3 regions of the Micromonospora sp. WMMA1949 genome follow, and region 3 is predicted to be linked to each of the others. Evidence: riboswitches for the same ligand, from Rfam matches in the RefSeq annotation. Region 3 holds a riboswitch; each other region holds the start of a gene.
The links. Region 3 has a riboswitch for cyclic di-AMP ahead of O7607_RS25985 (LysM peptidoglycan-binding domain-containing protein). Riboswitches for the same ligand answer to the same signal wherever they lie in the genome.

Region 1: it holds a riboswitch for cyclic di-AMP, as region 3 does, so the genes downstream of both, O7607_RS12115 (C40 family peptidase) here and O7607_RS25985 (LysM peptidoglycan-binding domain-containing protein) in region 3, are expected to answer to the same signal.
Region 2: it holds a riboswitch for cyclic di-AMP, as region 3 does, so the genes downstream of both, O7607_RS19890 (coiled-coil domain-containing protein) here and O7607_RS25985 (LysM peptidoglycan-binding domain-containing protein) in region 3, are expected to answer to the same signal.

What each region holds. Positions count from the first base shown of each region.
Region 1 covers NZ_JAPZBG010000001.1:2,563,193-2,566,457, reverse strand. The annotation lists gene O7607_RS12120 (N-acetylmuramoyl-L-alanine amidase) at 1-1,632, opposite strand, end outside; cyclic di-AMP (ydaO/yuaA leader) riboswitch at 1,871-2,005, shown strand; gene O7607_RS12115 (C40 family peptidase) at 2,019-3,050, shown strand; gene dcd (dCTP deaminase) at 3,115-3,265, opposite strand, start outside.
Region 2 covers NZ_JAPZBG010000001.1:4,195,333-4,198,597, forward strand. The annotation lists gene O7607_RS19885 (SRPBCC family protein) at 1-159, shown strand, start outside; gene O7607_RS19890 (coiled-coil domain-containing protein) at 184-1,263, opposite strand; cyclic di-AMP (ydaO/yuaA leader) riboswitch at 1,268-1,398, opposite strand; gene O7607_RS19895 (cation diffusion facilitator family transporter) at 1,542-2,456, opposite strand; gene O7607_RS19900 (HelD family protein) at 2,551-3,265, opposite strand, start outside.
Region 3 covers NZ_JAPZBG010000001.1:5,571,957-5,575,221, forward strand. The annotation lists gene O7607_RS25980 (LLM class flavin-dependent oxidoreductase) at 1-1,327, opposite strand, end outside; cyclic di-AMP (ydaO/yuaA leader) riboswitch at 1,498-1,643, shown strand; gene O7607_RS25985 (LysM peptidoglycan-binding domain-containing protein) at 1,642-2,319, shown strand; gene O7607_RS25990 (YbaB/EbfC family nucleoid-associated protein) at 2,503-2,952, shown strand; gene O7607_RS25995 (M4 family metallopeptidase) at 3,074-3,265, opposite strand, start outside.

The DNA of each region.
Region 1 (3,265 bases), 3.0 Mb from region 3:
CGTCCAGTCGCCCTGCCGGCCGGCGAGCGCGTACGTCTGGCCGGCGGAGGCGCGGGCGCCGTGGTCGGAGATGTACATCGTGTCCGGCGTGCCGTCCGGGCGCAGCCCGAGGTCGTTGACCAGCGGGGCGTCCGGGCTCGGCGCAGTCCGCAGGATCACCGACGAGGAACCGCGCGACGGGCACGGCTGCGCCGGCGGCCGGGGCGTCGGGACGCCGGGCGGCTGCTGGTTGCAGCCGGTGAACGTCGGCCGGTTGGTGGCGAAGTCCGGGTCGATGGTGACCAGGCCGGTACGGGGCGTGCCGGTGTTGCGGAACGGCGCCTTCATCAGGTCGAAGTAGTGCGACCAGTCCCAGTACGGTCCCGGGTCCCAGTGCATGCCGCCCACGTTGGCGGCGGTGATGCCGGGCACGTTGTCGTGGCCGATGATGTGCTGCCGGTCCATCGGGATGCCGAACTTCAGCGCCAGGTGACGCACCAGCTTGGCGGAGGTGCGGTACATCGCCTCGGTGTACCAGGTGCCCTGACCGGCGAAGCCCTCGTGCTCCAGGCCGATGGACTTGGCGTTGACGTACCAGTTGCCGGCGTGCCAGCCGACGTCCTTGGTCTTGATGTGCTGGGCGATGTAGCCGTCCACCGAGCGCAGCGTGTAGTGCCAGCCCAGGTAGTCGGCGCGCTTGACCAGGTCGACGCTCGGGCCGAAGTAGCCCTCGGTGTCGTGGATGACGATGTACTCGATCTTCTGCTGCTTCGGCCGGTCGGCCAGGTCGTGGTTGCCGTAGTCACCCGGGTCGTCGCTGAGTTGCTCGTAGGGCGCCGGAATCCACTCGCAGGCGAGCCGGACCGGGCACTCCAGTCCGTCCGGCCGTTCGGCGTTGCGCAGGCCGAGACGCGCCAGCCGGGAGCGGTCCGGCGTCGCGGCGGTGGCGGCGAGCGTCACCCGCTGGCCGTCGTCCGTGGTCCGGCTCGCGCCCTGGCCGAGCTGGTCGTACACCTCGTCGGCGAAGGCCGCCGCGGCGTCGGAGGTGTCCGCGCCGGAGTACCGGGCCACCGCGCCGTACCAGGCCGCCGGGTCGGTGCCGGCACCGACCGGCCCACCCAGAGCCTTCTGGTACGACGCCAGCAGCGCCGCGCCACCGCGGATGTTCGCGGCCGGGTCGGTCCGCAGCGTGCGCGCGTCGAGCCCGGTGAGCGCGGCTGCCGCGTCGAGCGTCTGGAGCGAGGCGTTCGGCAGCGGGGTCTCCCGCTTCGGCGCGGCCGCGGTGGCCGGGTCGAGCTTCAGTGGGCGGGCGTCGTCGCCGCGCGGGTCCTCGTCCTCGTCGACGTGGGCGCTGCCCGGTGTGGCGAGGATGTGGGCGGCGTCGGTCAGGTGCATCGGGCCGTAGCCGCCGCTGGTGCTCGGCTGCCCCGGGTGGGTGTCCCAGCGGGATTCCAGATAGGAGACACCGAGCAGCACGTTCTGCGGTACGCCGTACTCGGCCGCGGCGGCGGCGTATTGTTGTTGCCTGTCGCTCGCGGGCGCGGACGTGTCCGGCGCGGCTGTCACCGGGCCGGTCGTCGCCAGCGCGGTGGCTGTCGCCACGGCGGCGGCGAGCAGTATCCGTCTGCCCGACGGCGGGGCGGAGAGGAGCATCGAACCTCCTGGACAGGGATGGGGGTCACTGCGTCTCCACCCTCACTCCGTACACCCGCAGGGGTCAATACCTTTCCACTGAGTAATCAGCTTTGAAAGAAAACTTCACCTCTGCCCGGGATGCGGCCCGTCATCGCGTACGGAGTGTCACCGCGCTGGAAGTTGCGGATCGATAACGGTGGTCCCTACTCTGGTGAATCGTCGGCCGCACGTCTCACCGTCCAACCCGGTCGGTGACGGTCCGACACCGCCGAGTCGCCCACGGGCGAGCCGGGGAACCAGGTACCTGGGGTGAATCCGCAGCGATGCGGTAGGGCGGCTCCCTTCCCGCCCGAATCCGTCAGCTAACCCGGTAGGCGGTACGGAAGAAGGAGTACGGACGCCCGGTGGCACTCCATGCCCCGCGGCCGTCGTCGAACCGGTCCACCGACCGGTCCAGCGTCGCGCCGCGTTCCCGCTGGTCCCGCTTCACCACCGCCCTCGCCGCGCTGGTCGGCACCGCCGTCGTTCTGACCGGCGGCGCGACTGCGGCACACGCCGAACCCTCGGTCGCCGAGATCGAGGCCCAGATCGACCGCGACTGGAACAAGCTCGAACCGGTCATCGAACAGGTGAACGCCGTACGCGAGCAGCTCGCCGCGCGGCGCAAGCAGGCCGACGCCCTCGGCCGGCAGATCGCACCCCTCCAGGCCCGGGTGGACGCCGCCCTCGGCCAGGTCGGCGGGCTCGCCGCCGACGCCTACAAGGGCGACAACCTCTCCACCGTCAACGCGCTGCTGGGCAGCCGCTCACCGGGTGACCTGGTGAACGGCCTGGAACTGCTCGACCGCTTCGCGCACCGCCAGCACGAGCAGGTGCGCTCCGTCGCCGCGCTGCGCGACGAACTGGCGGCGAAGAAGAAGCCGCTGGACGAGATGATCGCCGGGCTGGCCCGTACCGAGGCCCAGCTCGCGGCGAAGAAGAAGCAGATCGACGCCGAGATCGCCCGGCTGCAGAAGCTGCGGCTCAAGGTGTACGGCAAGGGCGGCGGCGGTCCGCTGCGCCCGGCGCCCTGCCCGGCCGGCTACCCCGGTGGCGCGGCCGGAGCGGCGGTCAAGTTCGCCTGCGCCCAGATCGGCAAGATCTACGTCTGGGGCGCGGCCGGGCCCGACCACTTCGACTGCTCCGGCTTGACCATGGCAGCCTGGGCCAAGGGCGGCGTCTCGCTGCCGCACAACGCACGCCAGCAGCACGGGATGACAAAGCGGATCAGCCGCGCCGAGCTGCGCGCCGGTGACCTCGTCTTCTACTACAGCGACCTGCACCACGTGGCGATGTACGTGGGTGACGGCTGGGTGGTGCACGCCTCCCAGTCCGGCAAGCCCATCACGATGAAGCGCGTCGACGACGGCGACATCAACAGCTTCGGCCGCGTGTAAGGAAGGGCCCCCTCTTAACGCCTCCGGTAGAGGAGGGGGCCCTTATTAACAACTTCGGGCGCCGTCAGCGCGTCGGCCAGGTACGCCAGTTCTGCCAGGACCGGCTCGGCGTCGGTCCGCGCTGCCCCTGGTAACGCGAGCCGTAGACGGCCGAACCGTACGGGTGCTCGGCCGGCGAGGAGAGCCGGAAGATGCAGAGCTGGCCGATCTTCATG
Region 2 (3,265 bases), 1.4 Mb from region 3:
CGCCTGCGCGACGAGCCGGACGGCACGGTACGCATCGACGTGGAGATCACGCTCACCGCACCGGCACCGCTGTTCGGGTACGCGTTCCGCCAGGCCCGGGCGGCTCACCTGGGCCTGGCGGCGCGTCTCGGGGCGACCCTGGAGGGGCGGCCGGCCTGATCCGGCCGCCCCTTCCGGGCGCGCTCAGTACACCGACAGGTGCACGTGGTTGGTGTGGTCGCTGGACGGGTCGCCGTTGCCGCCGCTGTACGACTTCCACCCGCTGCTGGGCAGCCAGATCTGCTTGAACCAGATCACGTAGAGCACGGCGAGCGGGTCGGCGTTGCGCACGAAGTACGCGGCGAGGTTGTTGCCGTACGTCCGGTCACCGCCGCTGGCCACGCCGCCGAAGCCGTTCTTCTGCGCGGCGAAGTCGCAGGCCCGCCCCTTCGGGTGCTCACCCGAGCCGCTGGGCCGGTGGCACGAGACGTACCGGGTGAAGCCCGCCGCCTTTGCCTGTTGCAGCGCGTGCAGTGTGCGCGGGGTGATGCAACCGTTCGCCGGGGTCGGGTCGTTGACGCTGCACGACTCCGACGGCCAGGAGCCGTCCGAGTTGCGCGGCGCCGGCTTCGCGTTCTTGTTGGAGGTGCCCTGGACGCTGCCGCCGCCGCTGGTGCTGCTGCGCGAGGCGCGGTCGTTGGCGACCTCCAGGGCGCGCTCGGCCTGCTCCTTGCGCTTGCCCATCACCGCGACCTGCTTGCGCTGCTCGCGGATCTCCCCGTCGAGCTGGGCACGGGTGCGGGTGGCCTCGTCCCGGGTGGTGATCAGGTCGCGCAGCGTACGGTCCTCGTGCGCGGCGACCTGCTCCAGCGCTGCGGCCCGGTCCATGAAGCCCTCCGGGCTGCTGCTGCCGAGCAGCGCCCCGGCGGTGCCCAGGCGGCCGTTGCGGTACGCCACCGCGGCGATCTCGCCGACCTTGGCGTCGCGGACGGCCAGCTCGGCGCCGACGGTCTTGAGCTGGTCGTTCAGTTGCTTCTGGCGGGTCACCGACCGGTTCAGCGCGGCTTTCGCCTCCAGCCAGCCCTTGCTGGCCGCGTCGAGCTGGGCGCGCAGTTCCGGCGTGCCGCCCTCGTCGTCGCCGCCGGGTGCGGCGGCGAGCAGGCCGGTCGCCGGCGCCGCGGAGGCGGGGGAGACCGGAACGGTCGCGACGCCGAGGGCCAGCGTCGCGACGAGCAGGGCCGCCAACCGGGCGGCCGTCCGTCGTACAGGTGCCACTGGGGGCATTCACACGTCCTTCCGTCAACGCCGACCGGGTTAGCTGACGGGTTCGGGACGGAAGATCCCTACCGCTGACGCGGATGCACCCCACGTACGTGGTTCCCCGGCTCGCCCCTGCGGACGATTAGGCGACGGCCGCCCCACCGGGGCCGGTGGCGCCCGCGGGTGCGGCCGCGACCGAGACTACCGGCGCTGCCCGGGCACGGCTCCGTCGAGCAATGCCACTAGGCGGGGCAAAACCGGCATAAGACTACAGCAGTCACAGTGATTTAAGTCTGTCCTAATCACCACTCGGTCTTTCCGCACACTCCGGCTGACGCTCCGGGCTCGACCTGCAACGTGGCGTGATCGATGGAGAAGTCCTCGTGCAGGGCGGCCCGGGCGGCGGCCAGCACCCCGGCCGGGTCCACGCCCGGGTCGGTGGTCAGGTGCGCCGAGGCCACCTCCATGCCCGAGGTGAGCGTCCAGACGTGCAGGTCGTGCACCTCGGCCACACCCGGCACGGCGGCCAGCCGGTCGTGCACGGCGGTGACCTGGAGGTGTTCCGGCGCGGCCTGCACCAGGATGCGGACCGCGGCCCGGCCGAGCCGCCAGGTGCGCGGCAGGATGAACACGCCGATGCCGACGGCGACGAGCGGGTCGGCCCACCACCAGTCGGTGACCGTGATGATCAACGCGGCGGCGATCACGCCGAGCGAGCCGAGCAGGTCGCCGAGCACCTCCAGGTACGCCCCGCGCAGGTTGATGCTCTCCTTCGACCCGGCGCGCAGCAGTGCGAACGCGACGATGTTGGCGAGCAGGCCGAGCACCGCCACCACGAGCATCGGGCCGGCCAGCACCTCCGGCGGCTCGCCGAACCGGCGTACCGCCTCGATGAGGACGTAGACCGCGACGGCGCCGAGCAGTACGGCGTTGGCGAGGGCGGCGAGCACCTCCAGCCGGTAGAGCCCGAACGTGCGCTGCGGGTCGGTGCCGGCGCGGCGGGTGGCGGAGATCGCGGCGAGCGCCATGCCGATGCCGAGGACGTCGGTGAACATGTGCCCGGCGTCGGAGAGCAGCGCGAGCGATCCGGTCGTGAAGGCGGCCACCGCCTCGACCACCATGAGGGCGGCGAGCAGCGCGAAGGCGGCCCAGAGGCGGCCCCGGTGGCGGTGTGCCGCGTTGGCCACCGCGCCGCTGTGGTCATGACCTGCGCCCACGCCAACACCTTCCCTGCCCCGTACCGGCCAGGCTCAATGTATGTTCACATCGCTATGTATGCAAGTGAACTGTGGGTGGCGCCGACGCGGCCACTCACCCCACCGGATCGAGCGTGGTGAGGCGCTGGGTGGCGCGGGACAGCGCGACGTAGAGCGTGCGTACGCCCGAGCCCGGGTCGGCCCGGATCTCGCTCGGCGCCACCAGCACCACGCCGTCGTACTCCATGCCCTTGGCCTGGAGGCTGGTCACCACCTGGAGGCGGCCCGTGCCGAGCGCGCCCAGCCAGCCGGCCACCTCGTCCCGGCGGGGCACCGGCGTGATCACACCGACGGTGCCCTCCACCTGCGCGAGCAGCGCCTCGGCCGCCTCGACCGTGGCCGCCGGCAGGTCGGCGGCGGGCACCGTACGCTCCACCGGCGGCACGCCCGTGGACCGCACCGCGTCGGGCAGCGGCAGATCCGGGTAAAGGCGGCGGATCTCCGCCGCCGCCACCGCGAAGATCTCCGCCGAGTTGCGGTAGTTGGTGGTCAACTCGTAGCGGTGCCGCTTGCGCCGCCCCAGCGCCTGGTCGCGGGCACGGTCCAGCTCCTGCGGATCGCCCGTCCAGGCCGTCTGCGCCGGGTCACCGACCACCGTCCAGGACGCCAGCCGGCCGCGCCGGCCGATCATCCGCCACTGCATCGGCGAGACGTCCTGCGACTCGTCGACCACCACGTGCGCGTAGTCGCGGTAGTCGGCCGGACGCTCCCGCGCCGCCGCGCGGGCGGCACGCTGCCGGTCGGCGTACGTGCTCAGCTCGCGCACGCCA
Region 3 (3,265 bases):
CGGAGCGGCGCAGGTGCGGGAAGATCGAGGCGTCCTCCAGCCCGTGGTGCTGGGTGACCATGGTGCAGTACGCCGCGCAGTACGCCCCGAGCGTCCAGTTGTTCTGCCGCATGGTCATCTCGTTCAGCGCGGCCCGCGCCCGGCCCGGCGAGACACTGCCCCGCTTGACCTGTTCCAGCAGGTCCCGCACCTGGGCCAGCTCCTGGCGCAGGTGGTCGTGCACGTCCACTAGGTGCTGCCCGGCGGCCTGTCCCCGGGCCGGGTAGGCGTGTCCGGCCGGCGGCTGCGGGGCGCTCGGGCGGGTGGACTCGTCCCACGGGCGGCGCGCGCTCAGGCGTACCCCCGGGTCGGGGGTGGGGGTGACGCCGAGCGTGCTCGGGAGGCCGGCGGCGGTCTGCTCGTCGGACGCCGCGCGGGTGCCGCCGGTGGGCGCGGCGCGCTCGGCCGCGACCAGCTCCCGGACCGCGGGCGCCACCTCCTGGCCGAAGATCTGGATCGCGCGCGGCTCGTCGCTGCCGAGGATGAACGTGGTGATGCCGTGCTCCAGCGTGAGCCCGGCCAGCTCCTCCACCCACTGCTCCGGTGGCCCGGCCAGGAAACCGGCCGACGAGCGGGCGAACGTGCCGGTCACGTTGAGCATGCGGCGGATCGCAGCCGGGTCGCGTCCGGCGGCCGCCGCGCCCTCGTCGACCAGCGCGTTGAGGGCGGGCAGCTCGTCGGGGCCCTTCGGCAGGTACGACAGCGACGGCAGCCAGCCGTCCGCGGCGCGGCCGACCAGGCGCAGCATGCGCGGCTTGTACGCGCCGACCCAGATGCCCACCGGGTGCGCGGGCGCCGGGCCACGCTTGGCGCCGACCACTCGGTAGTGCTCGCCGTCGACCCGGATCATGCCGCGACTGCCGGTGTCCCAGACCTCGCGGATCACCCGGATCGCCTCGTCGAGGGCCTCGACGGCCGCACCGGGGGACAGGCGCCGCCCGCCCGCCGCCTCGATCGCGTCCCAGAACGCGCCCGCGCCGAGCCCGAGCTCGACCCGGCCGCCGGTGAGCAGGTCCAGGCTGGCGACGCTGCGGGCCAGCACCACCGGCTGGCGCAACGGCAGGTTGAGGACGTTTCCGGCCAGACGGACGCGTTCGGTGGCGGCGCCCACGTAGGACATCAGCGTCCAGGTGTCCAGGAAGCCGGGCTGGTACGGGTGGTCCTGGAACGTGACCAGGTCCAGCCCGACCTGCTCGCAGAGGCGGGCGAGCGCCACCACCTGGTCGGGCTGCCCGGCGGCGGGGGTGATGAAGCCGCCGAAGGTCAGCTCGTGTCCGTGATCGGTCATCGGTCCCGCCTCCCGTGATCTTGTCCAGCCCTGCCACGGTAGCGCCACAGGTGGTAGTCCGGCCGGGTGAAGAGCATCACAAGAAGTGGACTATTGTCGCAAATCGCTCCTAGCGTCGGTTTCGTCCGCAGACGCGGACACCGCAGGCCGGAAACGCCAAATCCCGCCGCCGGCCCCGGTAACCGAACCTCGCGCGGGAGCGGGGGAACCACACGTTCCACGGTGCACCGTCACCTCGGGGTGAAGCCGCCACCGGCGGCCGGGCTCCTCGGCCCGAACCCGACAGCTCACCTCGTCGGCGTGGAGGAATCCACATGGCAACTGAATACTCGACCCGGGGTCGTCGTACCGCTCTCGCAGCGATGACGGCCGGCGTCGCCGTCGGCGCCGCGACCCTGTTCGGCCCGGCCGCTCCGGCCAGCGCGGGCGTCAACTGGGACGCGGTTGCGCGCTGCGAATCCGGCGGCAACTGGAAGATCAACACCGGTAACGGCTACTACGGCGGGCTCCAGTTCTCCCGCGCCACCTGGAACGGCTACGGCGGCAAGAAGTACGCCGCCCGCGCCGACCTGGCCAGCCGCTCCGAGCAGATCGCCGTCGCCGAGAAGGTGTTGCGCGGTCAGGGCATCGGCGCGTGGCCGGTCTGCGGCAAGAAGGGCGGCTCGGCGAGCGCGGCGACCCGGTCCGAGCGGGCCACCCCGAAGGCGGCGCCGAAGAAGGCGGCCGCGAAGAAGGCGGCCCCGAAACGGGCGACCACGCGCAAGGCCGCACCGGAACGCGCCGCGAGGCCGGAACGCGCCGCGACGACGGTGGCGCCGCAACCTGCGCCAGGCGCCGAGACGTACGTGGTGCGGCGCGGGGACACGCTGTCGGAGATCGCCGTGGCGCAGCGCGTCAACGGCGGCTGGCGTGCCCTGCACGAGCGCAACCGGGCCGTGGTCGGCGACGACCCCGGCCTGATCTTCCCCGGTCAGCGGCTGCGCCTGCGCTGACCGGCTCCGGACGCCCGGCCGGTTCGCCCGGCCGGGCGTTCGCCAGCCCGCGACACGCCGCGCCGCCGGTGTCCGGCCTGCTCGCGGCGCCGGGACGCCGACCGTGACGGCCGCTGACCGCGATTCGTCGGAGCCGGTTGCTAGGGTCACGATGATCGGCTCAGACGTGAAGAAAGCGCGGAAATGACCAACGACCCGTTCTCGGCTGCCGCGAGCATCGACGAGCTGCTGACCCGCACGCAGCAGGCTCTCACGGCGATGCGCTCCCGGGCCTCGGCGCACGCCGACGGCGAGCCGGGCGACCTGCTGCGCGCCGAGGGCACGGCAGCCGGCGGCCGGGTCCGCGCGGTCGCCGTCCAGGGTGGCAGGCTGGATTCGGTGACGGTCGACCCGGAGCTGGCCGGCGAGCCCCTGGACGTCCTCTGCGGACATCTCGTCGCCGCCGCCAACGCCGCCCTGTCCGAGCTGGACGCCCAGGTCAGCGCGTCGGCGCGGGCCGACGCCGACGCGCTCGCCGCCCGGCTCGGCAGCATGGGTGACCAGGCGGAGCTGTTCGGCCGCGCGATGCACGAGGCCGCCGCCCGGATCCACCGCGACCGCGGCACCGCGTCCCGGGCCGGGCGCCCGGCCTGACCCCGGCCGCACGCGCCCCGGGCGCGGCGAGGCGCAGCACCGGCCCGGCACGTAGCCCCGGCCTGGGACGACGAGGCGGCCGGCCGCCGGGAGGACGACGACCGGCCGCGCTACGCCACGGTCAGCTCAGGGTGACCGCGGTGTCGTCGACGACGAAGGACGTCTGCAACGAGCTGTCCTCCACGCCGCTGAACGAGATGGTCGCCGTGGTGCCCGCGAGCGACGAGACGTCGAAGGACCGCTGCACGTAGCCGGTGGCCTTGTTCAGGTTGGAGTAGGTCGCCAGCGTGGTGCTGCCGGCCTTGACGGTGAG